4 regions of the Bacillus sp. MBGLi79 genome follow, and region 4 is predicted to be linked to each of the others. Evidence: riboswitches for the same ligand, from Rfam matches in the RefSeq annotation. Region 4 holds a riboswitch; each other region holds the start of a gene.
The links. A riboswitch is a leader RNA that binds a small molecule or an ion and turns the genes downstream of it on or off. The one in region 4 is predicted to bind S-adenosylmethionine.
Positions count from the first base shown of each region.

Region 1: it holds a riboswitch for S-adenosylmethionine, as region 4 does, so the genes downstream of both, metN (methionine ABC transporter ATP-binding protein MetN) here and C1T29_RS23370 (5-methyltetrahydropteroyltriglutamate--homocysteine S-methyltransferase) in region 4, are expected to answer to the same signal.
Region 2: it holds a riboswitch for S-adenosylmethionine, as region 4 does, so the genes downstream of both, mtnW (2,3-diketo-5-methylthiopentyl-1-phosphate enolase) here and C1T29_RS23370 (5-methyltetrahydropteroyltriglutamate--homocysteine S-methyltransferase) in region 4, are expected to answer to the same signal.
Region 3: it holds a riboswitch for S-adenosylmethionine, as region 4 does, so the genes downstream of both, metK (methionine adenosyltransferase) here and C1T29_RS23370 (5-methyltetrahydropteroyltriglutamate--homocysteine S-methyltransferase) in region 4, are expected to answer to the same signal.

Region 1 covers NZ_CP026521.1:3,776,054-3,780,264, forward strand. Annotated here, with positions in the region: gene metQ (methionine ABC transporter substrate-binding lipoprotein MetQ) at 1-175, opposite strand, end outside; gene metP (methionine ABC transporter permease MetP) at 189-857, opposite strand; gene metN (methionine ABC transporter ATP-binding protein MetN) at 850-1,875, opposite strand; SAM riboswitch class I at 1,981-2,087, opposite strand; gene C1T29_RS19300 (SCP2 sterol-binding domain-containing protein) at 2,202-2,546, opposite strand; gene C1T29_RS19305 (thioredoxin family protein) at 2,653-2,973, opposite strand; gene C1T29_RS19310 (toprim domain-containing protein) at 2,975-3,337, opposite strand; gene C1T29_RS19315 (YusG family protein) at 3,410-3,646, opposite strand; gene gcvH (glycine cleavage system protein GcvH) at 3,702-4,085, opposite strand; gene C1T29_RS19325 (arsenate reductase family protein) at 4,152-4,211, opposite strand, start outside.
Region 2 covers NZ_CP026521.1:1,632,171-1,636,381, reverse strand. Annotated here, with positions in the region: gene mtnX (2-hydroxy-3-keto-5-methylthiopentenyl-1-phosphate phosphatase) at 1-407, opposite strand, end outside; gene mtnW (2,3-diketo-5-methylthiopentyl-1-phosphate enolase) at 404-1,621, opposite strand; SAM riboswitch class I at 1,706-1,806, opposite strand; gene mtnE (methionine-glutamine aminotransferase) at 1,845-3,041, opposite strand; gene C1T29_RS08295 (carbon-nitrogen family hydrolase) at 3,136-3,915, shown strand; SAM riboswitch class I at 3,999-4,155, shown strand.
Region 3 covers NZ_CP026521.1:3,378,067-3,382,277, forward strand. Annotated here, with positions in the region: gene asnB (asparagine synthase (glutamine-hydrolyzing)) at 1-1,278, opposite strand, end outside; gene metK (methionine adenosyltransferase) at 1,427-2,629, opposite strand; SAM riboswitch class I at 2,797-2,935, opposite strand; gene pckA (phosphoenolpyruvate carboxykinase (ATP)) at 3,132-4,211, shown strand, end outside.
Region 4 covers NZ_CP026521.1:4,580,282-4,584,492, forward strand. Annotated here, with positions in the region: SAM riboswitch class I at 23-129, shown strand; partial or broken gene C1T29_RS23365 (5-methyltetrahydropteroyltriglutamate--homocysteine S-methyltransferase) at 213-1,346, shown strand; SAM riboswitch class I at 1,415-1,521, shown strand; gene C1T29_RS23370 (5-methyltetrahydropteroyltriglutamate--homocysteine S-methyltransferase) at 1,599-2,735, shown strand; gene C1T29_RS23375 (3-hydroxybutyrate dehydrogenase) at 2,784-3,557, opposite strand; gene C1T29_RS23380 (CoA transferase subunit B) at 3,574-4,211, opposite strand, start outside.

The DNA of each region.
Region 1 (4,211 bases), 800 kb from region 4:
TATAGCCTTTTTCTTTCAGCAATGGTTCAGCTTCTTTTAAAATTTCCGCATGCGGTGTTTTCGTTGCTGCAACGACAATTTCTTTCTTGCCGGATTCAGCGCCGTTATTCGAACCGCAGGCAGCCATAACTCCTGCAAATACAAGCAGTAATGCACCTAAAAATAGCTTTTTCAATGTAAATCCTCCCTTATCGTTTGTCTATAATATTTGTTATTAAATCACCGATGATTTGAATAATAAATACGATGATTAAAATAAACACAGTCGCAACGAAGGTAACATCAGCGTTATTAGACTGATATCCTTCTACGTACGCAAGGTTTCCAAGGCCGCCTGAACCAATGGCTCCGGCAATTGCCGTTGAGCCGATCAAAGCGATGGCTGTAACCGTAATGCCAGAAATAAGTGCCGGCATTGATTCCGGAATCAGCACTTTGAAAATGATCGTAGACGTTTTCGCGCCCATTGATTTAGCGGCTTCAATCACACCTTTATCCACCTCACGCAGCGCGATTTCAACAAGACGTGCGTAAAACGGTGCCGAGCCGATAACCAGCGCCGGCAATGCGGCGTTTGGCCCTAAGATCGTGCCGACTAAAAACTTCGTAAACCCTAATAGTAAAATAATTAAAATAAGGAACGGAATCGATCTGAATATGTTAACAACGGCAGCAATCACAGAGTTGACCGCTTTATTCTGCCAGAGGCTTCCTTTGCTCGTCAGAAAGAGCAGCAAGCCGAGGATGACCCCGATGACAAAAGCAAACAGTAAAGAAATCAGCGTCATATAAAGTGTTTCATAGGTCGCGTTCCATAATTCAGTTAAATCAACGTTCGGGAAGTATTTTTCAAACATTCGTGATCACCTCTGCTTTCACCTGTTTGTCATTAATGAACCGGATCACGTTTTGCACTTCTTCCTCGTCTCCGTCAATGTGGATGAACAGTGAACCGTAAGCTCCATCCTTCGTCTGCGAAATTTTCCCTTGCAGAATATTGACGCTGACATTGAAGTTTCTGATCATCTCTGTAATCAGAGGCTGTTCAGCTGACTCACCGACAAATGTGAGCTGAACCATTTTTCCTGATGCTGTATCATCAAGAAGGTGCTGAAGCGTCTCTTTCGTTTCTTCTGGCTCTGTCACCTGTTGAACAAATCGTTTTGTCATTTGTTCCTTTGGATTTTTGAAGACGTCGAGAACCTCGCCTTCTTCGACCACCTTACCGTTTTCCATGACGGCGACTCTGTTGCAGATTTTGCGGATGACATGCATTTCGTGCGTAATCAGCACAATCGTCAAACCGAGTCTTTCATTAATATCGGACAATAGATCCAGAATTGAATCTGTCGTTTGCGGATCTAATGCTGATGTCGCTTCGTCACAAAGGAGAACCTTCGGATTGTTTGCAAGCGCTCTGGCAATTCCGACACGCTGCTTCTGACCGCCGCTCAGCTGGGACGGATATGATTTTTCTTTTCCTTCTAAACCTACCAGTTTAATCAGTTCATTGGCGCGCTTGATCCGCTCGCTCTTTTTCACCCCGGCAATTTCTAAAGGAAACATGATATTATCTCTGACAGTCCGCGACCAAAGCAAATTGAAATGCTGGAAAATCATACTGATCTCATGGCGTGCTTTTCTTAAACCGCGTCCATTTACTTCATTAATCTTTGTTCCCGCCACTTCCACGGTTCCTGAGGTTGGTTTCTCAAGGCCGTTCAGCAGACGGATTAAGGAACTCTTACCAGCTCCGCTATATCCTATAATTCCAAAAATCTCACCTTTTTTAATGGAAAGCGAGACATTTTGGACAGCATTGACATCTCCATGTTTCGACTTGTAAACTTTTGAAACATCCTGAAGATTGATCAAAGCAATCACCTGCCTTAACACTATTCTAAGAAATCTTCCGGTTTTTTCTGCAAAAGAAAAGCCTTTCTGCACACTTGAGCAGAAAGGCTTATATAAAATGCCTTTCTCTCATCTTTCAAAGCTGAACGCTTCGTGTGAATTGGCACCATTTCAACAGCGTTGATGGTTGCCGGGCTTCATAGGGCACTTCCCTCCACCTCTCTTGATAAGAGAAATATATAGTCTTTTTCGTCCGGAAATTCTTAATGTAGAATAGCACGGCGAATGATTAAATGTCAATAAAATAAATGATGACAACTTTTACTATTATAATAATTTATTATTTTTCAATTCTTTGAAATCCTCTGAAAAAATCCATTTGTCAGCCAGAGAATGGCTTCTAGCTTTAACAGGGCCCTGAATGACCCCTTTACTTTGAGGCTTCCGCTCTGAATCAAGTGCTGAAGGGAAATATCTCCGTGCAATAAATCAATAATTTCCGTTTGGTTTCCGTAAAAGGTCAGGTTGGACGTTTGGGGCGGAGAAACTTTTTTCATTTCTCCCTGTTCGTTTATTGAGACGGTTAAGGCTTCTGCTTCTCCTTGAAAGGTAATGAGCAATGTTGAGGCATTCAAAAGGGGTTTTAAAAACAGATGCTGATACTCATCTTCTAAAACTTCCGCTTTCTCCATATGTACAACCTCCTATTTGTTGGTCATACATACACATTTCTCTCTCTGTCGCAAGAACCCCTTTATAAAACGAACGACAATTTCGTTGGATATGCTGAGAAATATGTCATAATTGGGATGCGGAAGATGATTTTTGTTTGATCAGCTCATATAAATAAGAAACGGAATGAAACGCATATCCTCTTTCGACCACCTTTCCGCCTTTAAACAGCAGAAAACAAGGGACGCTTTCAATTTGATATGCTTTTGCAAATGTCGGAGAGTAATTGACATTGTTTTGATAGAAGGCGACATCAGGCAGCATTTCTTTCACCACTGTCAGCATTTTGCTTGCAAGCTGGCAGGTGCCGCAAAACGGAGTATATAAATATAGAAGGTACACATCATCTTCAATGTGATCAAGTTCGTGTTCTTGGAGTTCTTTCATGCTATACACCTCGGGACTTTCTTTCAAGAAAAATAGTATGGACATTCAGATTCGCACGCAGCAATACAGAGGCGACATGGTGCCTGGGCGCAGCCGCTACTTCCTTATAGGCTCTGTCGATATGGAGATGGCAGGCTTCATTAAATTCACGCTTCAGCTGTTTTCTCAATTTCTCGCCTGATTCATCAGCATCAACTAATATATAGACGTCTTTATCATAAAGCTCGTCAGCCAATTCCTCAAGCTTCAGCTGGCTGATTGTTCCGTTTGTGCAGATAATGCGCACCGGTTCATTCAGGACGCTTTCGATTTTCTCTTTATCTGATTTCCCCTCGACAATCATAACCTTTTCCAGCTCATCCATCTTCTTCACCTGCCGCGTCAAATTTGAAACGTTCAGATTGTAAAAGAAGGCAGTGAAATTCACCGCCTACATTTAACACCAGCCGTTTTCGTAGTCACAATCTACATATTTTGCGTCGTCACCAGAGACCACATCGGCTGTCTTATAAAACTTCTCATTTTCAAAGGAATAACCGGACTTAAGCTCATATTCATTCATGCTTGTCATTTGGCCGATCATCTCATTATCATGATATAACGAGAGCCGGCCATTTTGAAAGCGGCCTGTCACGTCGTTGGTGACATCGAGCTTTTGTTTGTCGAAAGCCATATTGGACACCTCCCATAACGTTAGCGTGTCCAATTGCTTTTACGGCTATCCTGTTTTAGTCTTCTTGTGTCATCTCTTCGTATTGCTCTGCTGTCATCAGTTTTTCAATTTCAGAAGCGTCAGTCGGCTCAACGACGATCATCCATGCTTTTTCGTACGGAGATTCGTTGACGAATTCCGGACTGTCATCAAGATCTTCGTTTACTTCCACAACAGTTCCGTTAATCGGCGCATAAAGCTCAGATACCGTTTTAACGGATTCAACACTGCCGAATGGCTCGTCCGCTTTGATTTCAGCGCCCACTTCAGGAAGTTCGACAAACACGATGTCGCCTAGCTCGGACTGGGCAAAATGCGTAATTCCGATTCTGGCTTTTTCTCCTTCAACTTTTACCCATTCGTGTTCTCCTGAGTAACGCAAATCTTTTGGTATGCTCAATTGAATCCCTCCATTTTTTACAGCACTACAATAAGAAGATACCACACTTTTCAAAAAAAATTTACATTAAGCCCAGTTTTCTTCAAATTGGTCTTCTTTAAATCCGACAGTCACTTTTTCGCCGTC
Region 2 (4,211 bases), 1.9 Mb from region 4:
GGCCAGTCAATATGAATATAGTCGTTGTCAAATGACGCATGATTGCAATAAACGCGGTCTTTCTCCACAATGCCTTCAAGCAAAGGATATACAAAAAAGTCCATTCCTCCGCTTATGACATAAAACGGAATCTCATTCTCATTGATAAACGCTACAAATTCCCGAAAGCCTTCCCTGATTTTTGCATCTTCCAATACAAAACTTGTAATCTCTTCTTTTAAACGGCTGGGCAGCAGGCTGAACATCCGCCCGACACCTTCCTTGATCGACAGCTTTTTGGAAAGTACGCCGTCTTTTAATTCCACCCACTCCGGCGGAGCGAATGTTTTCATGATATTTATAATGTTGTCGTTCATCGTGATGGTTCCGTCAAAATCACATATAATCAAAGGTTTTCGAGTCGTCATACGGCTTCAGCCTTTCCCCATTTGTCTAGCGCAAGCTTAAGATCCTTGCATTGTTCGGCTTTTTCATCAATCGGCTGGGCTTCTAAGACCGCATCAATTATGGCTCTGAACGCACGCCCCCCGCCTTGGGCACCGTTCGGATGTCCATGTACGCCTCCTCCGGCGTTAATGATATGATCTATGCCGAAATCACGCATTAATAGCGGAACCATGCCGGGGTGAATGCCTGCTGACGGAACGGCAAATGTTTGGTTAAAAGCATCCTCTCTCACACATTCTTCATGAATGGCCAGCGCATCAGCTCTTGGCAGCGCAACCGAACCATATGGAGACGGAAAGAGGCTGAAGTCAGCACCGCAATATCGGTTTAATTTCCCGAGTAAAAGTGCATGAGAAAATCCGTAAAACGGAGAAGATGTAAAGGCCCCGCTGACCGCTGGATGCGCCATAATCGGAATTGCGATTTCAGGATCTTCCGCAAGGCTTTGCATAACGTCCAAGCCGTAAGCGAAGACATTAAACAAAAGCGCATCAGCCCCCAATTCGGCAGCACGTCTCGCTTTGTCTTTCAGATCAGCCGTGCGTCCAGTCAAATTCACCGCATACAGCGTTTTATGTCCGGTTTGCTCATACGTTTCTTTTAATATTTGCTTTCCTTCTGTAATTCTTGTTTCAAAAGGCGCTAGACCTGTCTCAAAGAAAATTTCATCGTCTTTAATCAAGTCAACTCCGCCAAGCGCCTGCTGTCGAAGCTGTTCTTTAATATCACTCAGGTCCCTTCCGATTACACCTTTAAATATGCTCATTAACAGCGGTCTTTCAAACTCTCCCAGCAGCTTCCGGATGCCGTATACGCCAAACTTTGGTCCCGGAAGTACACGCTTAAATGCTTCAGAGAAGTGAAGATCGATTAATTTGATTTTTCCGTCCAAGGACAGCTTGCCAAACACTGTTGTCAGCAAAGCCGGAATATCCTGAGAGAAATTGATTTCAGGATAGGCAATTGTGATGACGGCTTGTTTTTCTGATACAGAAGATCCCTCTCTCTCCTCAACATTTATCACCCGCCCCTTGTGCTTTTGCATTTGCTCCTGCTTTACAAGAGGGAGATCAGTCCAGGAGCCTACTGTCAATCCTGTTGCAATTTGTTCTGCTTTCTTCTCTGTATCAGCTCCCGGTTCTGTTAGAAGATATGTTGCTAATAACTCACTCATCCCAGAGCTCCTTTCATTTTCATCCATATCAAAAAACCTCTTCAAACTGCAATCGCGTCTGAAGAGGTTTCGTTTCTCGTCCGAATCTTATCTCTCAGCCGCTAGCTGCAAGAATTAGCACCGTGCTTTATAAGTCGGTTGCCGGGCTTCATCGGGCTCGTCCCTCTGCCTGCTCTTGATAAGAAAATATAGATTTTATAAATTATTTTGAATTATCCCATCGTTATAGGGTCTTGTCAATGGTTTTTTGGGTAAACAGGTTTAGTTTGCCAATTCGATAAGCGGCTTCCTTGAGCCTTTCTTCACTTGTTAAAAGTCCGACTCTGACGTAGCCCTCTCCGTATTCACCGAAGCCGTTTCCAGCTGCAACCGCCACATTCGCTTTTTCCAGCAAAAGGTCTGAGAACTTCTCAGAAGTATAGCCTTCAGGTACAGGCAGCCATGCAAAAAATGACCCTGCTGGAGCTGTCACATCCCAGCCAATTTCACGGCATGCAGCAATCCAAGCGTTTCGCCTGCTCTCATATCGGGCATTTTGCTCTGCCACACACCTCTGATCAGCTAACAGTGCCTCTGCTGCAGCCTCCTGAGTGGCTCTGAAAAGACTGACAAACATATGGTCTTGATATAGATTGATCGCTTCAATGACCGAAGCGTTTCCGACGGCAAAGCCAACCCGCCATCCTGCCATGTTATACGTTTTTGACAGCGTGTAAATTTCAATTCCAATATCCTTTGCACCTTCAGTCTGCAAAAAGCTTAAAGGCTTACAGCCGTCAAACCCTACAGCGCCGTAAGCAAAATCATGAACGACGCAGATTCCGTTTTCTTTTGCAAAGCTCACGGTTTCTTCAAAGAATTTAGAGGTAGCAACAGCTCCAGTCGGATTATTCGGATAATTTAAATACATCAATTTCGCTTGTTCTCTCACCTGAGCGGGGATGCTGCTGTAATCGGGAAGAAACGCCCTGTCCTTTACGAGCGGCATCATTTCCATCTTCGCTTTCGCGAGTGTGACACCAGACCAGTAATCAGGGTAGCCCGGATCGGGAACTAAGATCGTATCACCGGGATTCAACAAGCATTGCGGGAGCTCGACAAGACCGGCTTTTCCGCCGAATAAAACAGCGACTTCGGTTTCCGGATCCAGATCAATGCCGTACTCTCTTTTGTAAAATGCAGCAGCCGCTGACTTTAGGCTGTATGAGCCGCGAAAAGATGAATATTTATGATTCTCAGGATCAGCAACAGCTCGTTTCATTTCCTCGACGATATGTTCCGGTGTCGGCTGATCTGGATTTCCCTGTCCTAGATTGATAACGTCGTGTCCCTCTGCGAGCTTTCGGTTCACTTTCTGCACCAGGGAAGCGAAGAATTGTTTAGGCAATTCCTTTAATACATGAGACTGTTCAAATTTCATCTATTCTCACCTTCTAAAAAAATCTTGAAATGATAGTCCATCATCATATATGGTTAAATGAAAAAAGTAAAGAAAAATTTGGGGTGTTAAAAAGATGAAATGGACGATATCTTGTCTTCAATTTGATATTTCATATGGTAAACCTTCGGAAAATATAAAAAAGGCTGAATTTTTGATCGAAAAAGAAAGCAAACATGCTGATGTTCTTGTTCTGCCTGAATTATGGACGACCGGATATGATCTGGCCAATCTTGATGAACTCGCTGATGAAGACGGCCATTTTGTTCAGAGCTGGCTGAAGAAAACGGCAAAAAAACATGGAGTTCATCTTGTCGCCGGATCGGTCGCTGTCAGAAAGGATTCTGATGTTTATAATACAATGTACATCGCGGATAAGGAAGGGCAAATCATTAAAGAGTACAGAAAAGCCCATCTTTTTCAGCTGATGGATGAGCATTTGTATTTATCAGCCGGTTCCGAAGATGGATGCTTTGAGCTTGACGGCGTCAAAAGCACAGGATTGATCTGCTATGATATCCGTTTTCCGGAGTGGATCAGAAAACATACGACAAAAGGTGCCAACGTGCTGTTTATTTCCGCGGAATGGCCTCTCCCCCGCCTTGATCATTGGAGAAGCCTGCTTATTGCCCGTGCCATTGAAAATCAATGCTTTGTCGCAGCCTGCAATTGCACTGGTTCAAATCCGGATAATGAATTTGCAGGCCATAGCCTGATTATTGATCCATGGGGGCGTGTACTTGCTGAAGGCGGCCGTGAGGAAGGCATAGTCCGTGCGGAAATCGACCTTCATAAAAGTGTCGAGGTGCGGGAGAGCATCCCTGTTTTCGATGATATCAGAAAAGATTTATATTAAAAAATATATTGACAACTTATTAAAACACCTGTTAGTATGTTCATCAACTGATAAATTAGAATTGTTTAACAAATGAATATATTCTCTTATCGAGAGTTGGGCGAGGGATTTGGCCTTTTGACCCCAACAGCAACCGACCGTAATTCCATTGTGAAATGGGGCGCATCTTTTTCGCGCCGAGACGCTTGTCTCTTAAGGCACGGTGCTAATTCCATTCAGATCTGATCTGAGAGATAAGAGAGGCGGACATAGATGTTAAGCCTCCTTCTCTCTGAGAAGGAGGCTTTTTTACGGCC
Region 3 (4,211 bases), 1.2 Mb from region 4:
GTTACCGATATAACGATCTTGAAGCGGAGTACAGCCGCGCTCAAGAAGGCTCTTTCCTCTCATCCCTTCAGGCATAACGGCAGCAACGTGCAGAAGCATTTTTTTCAGGCCGGACGGAATGCGTTCAAATGGTTTGAGCGAAAGCGGTTCACGGTAAATGTTATATCCGCCGAAGAGCTCATCCGCTCCTTCACCTGATAAAGCAACCGTTACATGTTTTTTCGCTTCTTTTGCAACAAAGTACAACGGAATCGCTGCCGGATCAGCAAGCGGGTCATCAAAATGCCATACGATCTTCGGAAGCTCATTCATGTATTCCTCAGGCGAAATGACTTTGCTGATATTTTCAATGCCCAGCGCCGCTGCAGTTTCTTTCGCTACATCGACTTCACTGAAGCCCTGCTGTTCAAAGCCGACTGAGAATGTTTTTAAGCTTGGATGAAATTCCTTCGCAACAGACACAATAAAGGAAGAATCAATTCCGCCAGACAGGAATGAACCGACAGGAACGTCACTTCTCATATGAACGTTTACAGAGTCATAGATCGCGTCTCTGACTTCTTTTACAAGCTTGTCTTCTTCAGTCTGAACCGGCTTGAAGTTCGCTTTGAAATACGTCTTGAATGTGATATCGCCGTCCGGGCGGATTGTGAACTGTGAACCCGGCTCTACTTTTTTCACATGGGCATCAAGCGTGTTTGGTTCAGGAACAAATTGGAAAGACATGTACTGCTGCAATGCCTCTTTGTCTATTTCAATATCATTCTGAGCAACCATTAAACTTTTTCTCTCTGAGGCAAAATAAACCTGATCATTGATCGTTGTGTAGTACAACGGTTTAATGCCGAATGGATCTCTTGCTCCATAAAGCACATGATCGTTTTTATTCCAAATCAGAAAGGCAAACATACCGCGCAATTTGGACGCCGCTTCTTCTTTATAATGACGGTAAGTCGCAAGAAGAACCTCTGTGTCCGAATCCGTGTTGAATGTGTACCCCTTTGCTTCAAGCTCTTCTCTCAGTTCAATATAGTTATAGATTTCCCCGTTAAAGATAATCCAATATGTTTCATCTTCATATGATAAAGGCTGTCCGCCATTTTCTACATCAATAATGCTGAGACGTCTGAATCCGAATCCGACGTGCTCATCATGGAAATATCCATCACTGTCAGGACCGCGGTGAACGATCATTTGGTTCATTTGTTTGATTAGTTCTTCTTGATCAGCGGTTTGAGCTAACGGATGCTTGTTAAAAACCCCGACAAATCCACACATAGTATTGCCTCCATAATTAAAATTGTCATCATTGAACCCCTATTTATAGACGCTGTGAATAGTATTTGGTTTCACAGTTATGTAAAAAAATAAACATGAATACAACGATAAAAAAGGAAAGCCGCTTAACCAGTAAGCGGCTATAAAATTATTCTCCTAACGCTTCTTTACGCAGCTGCTCCGCTTTGTCTGTACGCTCCCATGGAAGGTCAACATCGTGACGTCCAAAGTGGCCGTACGCAGCAGTTTGTTTGTAGATCGGACGGCGTAAATCAAGCATTTTGATAATGCCGGCAGGTCGTAAATCAAAGTTATTGCGGACAACTTCAATCAGTTTTTCCTCAGAAGCTTTTCCGGAACCGAACGTGTTGATTGAGATTGACACAGGCTGTGCAACACCAATCGCGTAAGCAAGCTGTACTTCGCAAGAATCAGCAAGCTCAGCCGCAACGATGTTTTTCGCAACGTATCTTGCTGCATAAGCCGCAGAACGGTCTACCTTCGTCGCATCCTTTCCTGAGAACGCGCCTCCGCCGTGGCGTGCATAGCCGCCGTACGTATCAACGATGATTTTGCGTCCTGTAAGTCCCGCATCCCCTTGAGGGCCTCCGATTACGAAACGTCCTGTTGGGTTGATGAAATATTTTGTTTCTTCATCAATCAGCTCTTTAGGAACAACCGGATTGATGACATGTTCTTTAATGTTACGCTGAATTTGCTCAAGTGTAATTTCAGGGTGATGCTGAGTTGAAATAACAATCGCGTCAATGCGGACAGGCTTGTTATTTTCATCGTACTCAACCGTTACCTGTGTTTTGCCGTCAGGGCGAAGGTACGGAAGAATATCTTCTTTACGGACTTCACTTAGGCGGCGGGCTAATTTATGAGCAAGTGAAATTGGAAGAGGCATAAGCTCTTTCGTTTCGTTGCACGCATAACCGAACATTAAACCTTGGTCACCAGCACCGATCGCTTCAATTTCTTCTTCGCTCATTGTGCCTTCACGGGCTTCAAGCGCTTGGTCTACACCCATTGCGATATCAGCAGACTGCTCATCAATTGATGTTAAAACCGCACAAGTTTCCGCATCAAATCCGTATTTCGCACGTGTGTATCCGATTTCTTTAATGGTTTGGCGCACTGTTTTTGGAATGTCAACATACGTAGATGTTGTGATCTCTCCGCTGACAAGAACCAAACCAGTTGTCACAGATGTTTCACAAGCAACACGCGCGTTAGGGTCTTTCTTTAAAATTTCATCTAAAATGCTGTCAGAAATCTGGTCACAGATTTTATCTGGATGCCCCTCCGTAACAGATTCTGATGTAAATAAACGACGATTTTTACTCATGATTTGCTTCCTCCTGCACAAGGTCTCCCGATAGACCTTGCATATATGATACGGAACTCGCTCCCTCTTATACAATGTAACGTTATATTAGAGAATGTTAATTGGCATATTTATGAAATAAAAAAACCTTTTCCATCGAGGAAAGGGTTTGGTCTTTGTGCCTTTCACTCTTATCGCTCAAGGAATCATACAACCTTGCAACAGGTTAGCACCTTGGTTGTCTCACTCAGTTCAACATAATAAATAACAGAGAAACCGGTTGCTGGGCTTCATAGGGCCTGTCCCTCCGCCAGCTCGGGATAAGAGTATCCGCTCAATGAAATATCTTATCGTAAAAGGGTTTGCAATGTCAATATGATTCAGAAGAAATAGGCACCTATATTGAGGGAAAACAATGGAAATGCACACACAAAAAATGATAAATAGTATAGACTATTTGAAAATATATGTTATACTAATTCACAATTAGCAAAACACAAAAAACGATAAAGGAAGGTTTCATATGAACTCAGTTGATTTGACCGCTGATTTACAAGCCTTATTAACAAGTCCAAATGTGCGTCATAATTTATCAGCAGCACAGCTAACAGAAAAAGTACTCTCCCGAAACGAAGGCATTTTAACATCCACGGGTGCTGTTCGCGCGACAACAGGCGCTTACACAGGACGTTCACCTAAAGATAAATTCATCGTGGAGGAAGAAAGCACGAAAAATAAGATCGATTGGGGCCCGGTGAATCAGCCGATTTCAGAAGAAGCGTTTGATCGACTTTATACGAAAGTTGTCAGCTACCTGAAACAGCGAGATGAGCTGTTTGTTTTCGAAGGATTTGCGGGAGCAGACGAGAAATACAGGCTGCCGATCACTGTCGTAAATGAGTTCGCATGGCACAATTTATTTGCGCGGCAGCTGTTCATCCGTCCGGAAGGCAATGATAAGAAAACAGTTGAGCAGCCGTTCACCATTCTTTCTGCTCCGCATTTCAAAGCGGACCCAAAAACAGACGGCACTCATTCCGAAACGTTTATTATTGTCTCTTTCGAAAAACGGACGATTTTAATCGGGGGAACAGAGTATGCCGGAGAAATGAAGAAGTCCATTTTCTCCATTATGAATTTCCTGCTGCCTGAAAGAGATATTTTATCCATGCACTGCTCCGCCAATGTCGGTGAAAAAGGTGATGTCGCCCTTTTCTTCGGACTGTCAGGAACAGGAAAGACCACTCTTTCAGCCGATGCTGACCGCAAGCTGATCGGTGACGATGAACATGGCTGGTCTGATACAGGCGTCTTTAATATCGAAGGCGGATGCTACGCTAAGTGCATTCACTTAAGCGAGGAGAAGGAACCTCAGATCTTTAACGCAATCCGTTTCGGATCAGTTCTCGAGAATGTCGTTGTTGATGAAGACACACGTGAAGCCAATTATGATGATTCCTTCTATACTGAAAACACGCGGGCAGCTTACCCGATCCATATGATTGATAACATCGTGACTCCAAGCATGGCAGGCCATCCGTCTGCAATTGTATTTTTGACGGCTGATGCCTTCGGAGTCCTGCCGCCGATCAGCAAACTGACG
Region 4 (4,211 bases):
TGAAATTTAAATATGAAGTTGTACCTTATCAAGAGAGGTGGAGGGACTGGCCCTATGATACCCGGCAACCGCTGTTTCAAACAGAATGGTGCTAAATCCTTAAGAACATTGCGTTCTTGCAGATGAGGCGGAGATTTGATCGTTCAAGCTCTTCCTTACACAAAGGAAGAGCTTTTTACATGCTCAATATTTCAGAAAAAGAGGCGAATGACATGGTCCAACAAACGAATGTTACATGACAAAAAACAGAAAAACAACGCAAAGCACCTTTCCGCGCCGATCACGTCGGCAGTTTGCTTCGTTCCGCTACGGTGAAAGAAGTCCGGCAAAAAAAAGCGGCAGGTGAGATGACAGCGGAACAGCTTCGTGATATCGAAAATCAAGAAATCACCCGCATCGTGGAAAAACAAAAAGAAATCGGTCTTGAAGTGGTAACAGACGGGGAATTCCGCCGTTCCTGGTGGCATTATGACTTCCTGGAAGGACTTGACGGTGTGGAGCCGTTCATCCCGGCTGAGGGGATTCAGTTCCATAACGCGAAAACGAAAGCGCGCAGCATCAAAGTGACGGGAAAACTCGATTTTACGAGCCACCCAGCACTTGCTGATTATCAATTTTTACATGAAGTTGCCGGTGGCGCGACACCAAAGCTGACGATTCCAAGCCCGAATATGCTGTTTTTTGGCGAAAAGGCGGATAAAGGCATCTATAACGATCAAGAGGAATATTTTCATGATTTGGCCCAAGCGTACAAAAAGGCAATCAAAGCCTTCTATGATGTTGGCTGCCGTTATCTCCAGCTTGATGATACGTCATGGTCTCTCTTCTTTGAGGAAAAAGGCAGAGAGGTTGTCCGGGCGCTCGGAGGCGATCCAGAAACATTGCCCGCCTTGTTTGCCAAAACGATTAACGATGCAGTGGCAGACCGGCCTGATGATTTAACGATCACAATGCACATTTGCCGCGGCAACTTCCGCTCAACCTGGGCGGCATCGGGAGGGTACGACGCTGTAGCGGAAACGATTTTGGACGGCTTAAACCTTGACGGCCTGTTCTTGGAATACGATGATGACCGCTCCGGAAACTTCGATCCGCTCCGTTTTGTGAAACGCAAGGATCTGCAAATCGTGCTTGGCTTGATCACATCGAAATACGGCGAGCTTGAAAATCCAGAGGATGTGAAACGCCGTATCAATGAAGCGGCGCGTTTTGTCAGCTTAGACCAGCTTTGCCTCAGCCCGCAGTGCGGTTTCGCCTCTACAGAAGAAGGCAATCTTTTGACAGAGGAACAGCAATGGGCCAAGCTTCGCCATGTCATCGACATCGCCAACGATGTGTGGAGATAATCTATCATTGACAGAAATAGAAAATGTGTGAATAATAGATAATATCAGAAAATTTCATAAAAAGGTTTTCCTTATCAAGAGAGGTGGAGGGACTGGCCCTGCGATACCCGGCAACCGCTGTTTAACAGAATGGTGCTAAATCCTTTAGAGCAATGATTGCTCTTGAAGATAAGGTTGAGATTGTCACGCAAGCTCTTCCTTATCCAAAGGAAGAGCTTTTTTATATTTGAATGGAAAGAAGGAATGGACAACATGTCACAACAAACAACACCCGCAGAACAACAATCACTTCAAAGAAAAAAACCGCCGTTTCGCGCGGATCAAGTCGGAAGCCTGCTGAGATCTGAGCCCGTCAAAAAAGCGCGGCTGCAAAAAGCGGCCGGCGATATTACGGCTGAGCAGCTTCGCCAGATCGAAAACGATGAAATCATCCGCATTGTGGAGAAACAGAAGGAAACCGGCCTGAACGTCGTGACAGACGGTGAATTCCGCAGAGCGTGGTGGCACTTTGATTTCCTTGAAAACTTAGATGGCGTTGAGCCGTTTACTCCTGAGCAAGGCATTCAATTCCATAACGTACAGACAAAAGCACGCGGCATTAAAGTCACAGGTGATATCGACTTTTCAACTCACCCAATGCTTGAAGATTACTCATTTCTCCATAGCATTGCCGGTGACGCGACGCCAAAGATGACGATTCCAAGCCCGAATATGCTGTTTTTCCGCGGAAAACTGGAAAAGGATGCGTATAAAAACGACTATCACCTTTTCCAGCATGATGTATCCAAAGCATATAAAAAAGCGATTCAAGCGTTTTATGACAGAGGCTGCCGCTACCTCCAGCTTGATGATACGGCATGGGCCGTTTTCTTATCAGAAAAAGGCTTAAAACAAATCGAAGCGTTCGGAACAACGCCTGACGAGCTTCGCCAGCTGTTTGCGAAATCCATTAATGACGCGATTGCAGACCGTCCGGATGACTTGACGGTAACCATGCATATTTGCCGCGGCAACTTCCAGTCCACTTGGACAGCAGAAGGCGGCTATGATGCAGCAGCCGAAACCATTTTTGACGGCTTGAATCTTGACGGCCTTTTCTTAGAGTATGATGATTCACGCTCAGGCGGATTTGAGCCGCTCCGTTATGTAAAACGGTCTGATCTTCAGCTAGTTCTTGGCTTAGTGACATCTAAATTCGGTGAGCTTGAACATCCGGATGACGTGAAACGCCGTATCGAAGAAGCGTCCCGTTATGTCAGCTTAGACCAGCTTTGCCTCAGCCCTCAATGCGGATTCGCTTCAACTGAGGAAGGCAACAAGCTGACTGAAGAACAGCAATGGGCGAAGCTCCGCCATGTGGTTGAGATCGCGAATGATGTTTGGAAATAAGCAAAGAAAAACACACTTGATTCCATTCGGAGCAAGTGTGTTTTTCTGTCATTGTGCGGTGTAGCCCCCATCAAGAACGACAGCCTGCCCAGTGACGCCCTTCGCCTTCTCGCTTGCTAAAAACACGGCATAATCCGCAATTTCCTTGACGGAAAGAAGCCGTTTTTGCGGCACAAGCGGAAAAATGACCTCTTCAAGTACCGAGTCGTAAGGGACATTTCTTGCTTTTGATAGATCGCTAAGCTGATTGCGGACAAGCTGGGTATCGACATAACCTGGACAGAGCGCATTGACTGTAATGCCGTGGGGCGCGCCTTCCAGCGCCCCGACTTTTGTGAGTCCAATGACGCCATGCTTGGCGCTATTATAAGCGGATTTTCCCGCAAAGCCGACTAAGCCATTAACAGACGCGATATTAATGATTCGGCCATACTGCTGTTTTTTCATGATCGGAAAAACATGCTTCATTGCAATAAAGGGCGCCGTCAGCATAACCTTGATCAGCTGTTCAAAGGTTTCTGTCGGAAACTCTTCAATCGGGGCGACGTGCTGCATACCGGCATTGTTCACTAAAATATCCAAGCGGCCGTATCGTTTTTGGATGGCGTCCACCATATCAGCAACTTGCGCTTCCTTTGTCACATCACACGGAATGGCCGCCGCGTCAAAGCCTTCTTCTGCAAGCTTGGAGGCTGCTTTTTCGCATGCTTCCTGACGGAGGTCTGAAACGATGACGCTGGCGCCTTCACGGGCGAATTCTCTTGCCATTTCGAATCCGATTCCGCCGGCAGCCCCAGTCACCAAGGCGACTTGTTTTCTCATGTCAAACACCTTCCCATTAAGAATTGAGTACAGACTGGCTTACAGCGAAATTCGCTTCTGTTTTTTCATAAACCTCTTCAATTGTGACGCCATCCTGAAGCTCCGTCAGTGTCATGCGGCCGTTCACAAAATCAAAAACAGCCAAATCCGTAATCAGCCTGTGCACGACTTTCTGGCCTGTCAGCGGAAGAGAGCATGTTTTTTTTACCTTTGATTCGCCATGCTTATTGACATGCTCCATGATGACAACGATTCGTTTCGCCCCGTTGACGAGATCCATTGCGCCGCCCATCCCTTTTACCATTTTGCCCGGGATCATCCAATTGGCCAAATCACCCTGCTCCGAAACTTCCATTCCGCCAAGGATAGCCAAATCGATATGCCCGCCTCTTATCATCGCGAATGATTCAGCGCTGTCAAAATAAGAAGCGCCCGTCACTTCGGTAATTGTTTCCTTCCCCGCATTGATCAAATCCGCGTCTTCCGTCCCTTCCAAAGGATAGGGGCCGATTCCGAGCAGGCCGTTTTCTGACTGAAGCATGACGTGAACGCCATCGGGTATCTCATTTGCGACAAGCGTCGGCATTCCAATCCCGAGATTCACATTCATGCCGTCCTTGATTTCTTGTACAGCCCGTTTGACCATCCGTTTTC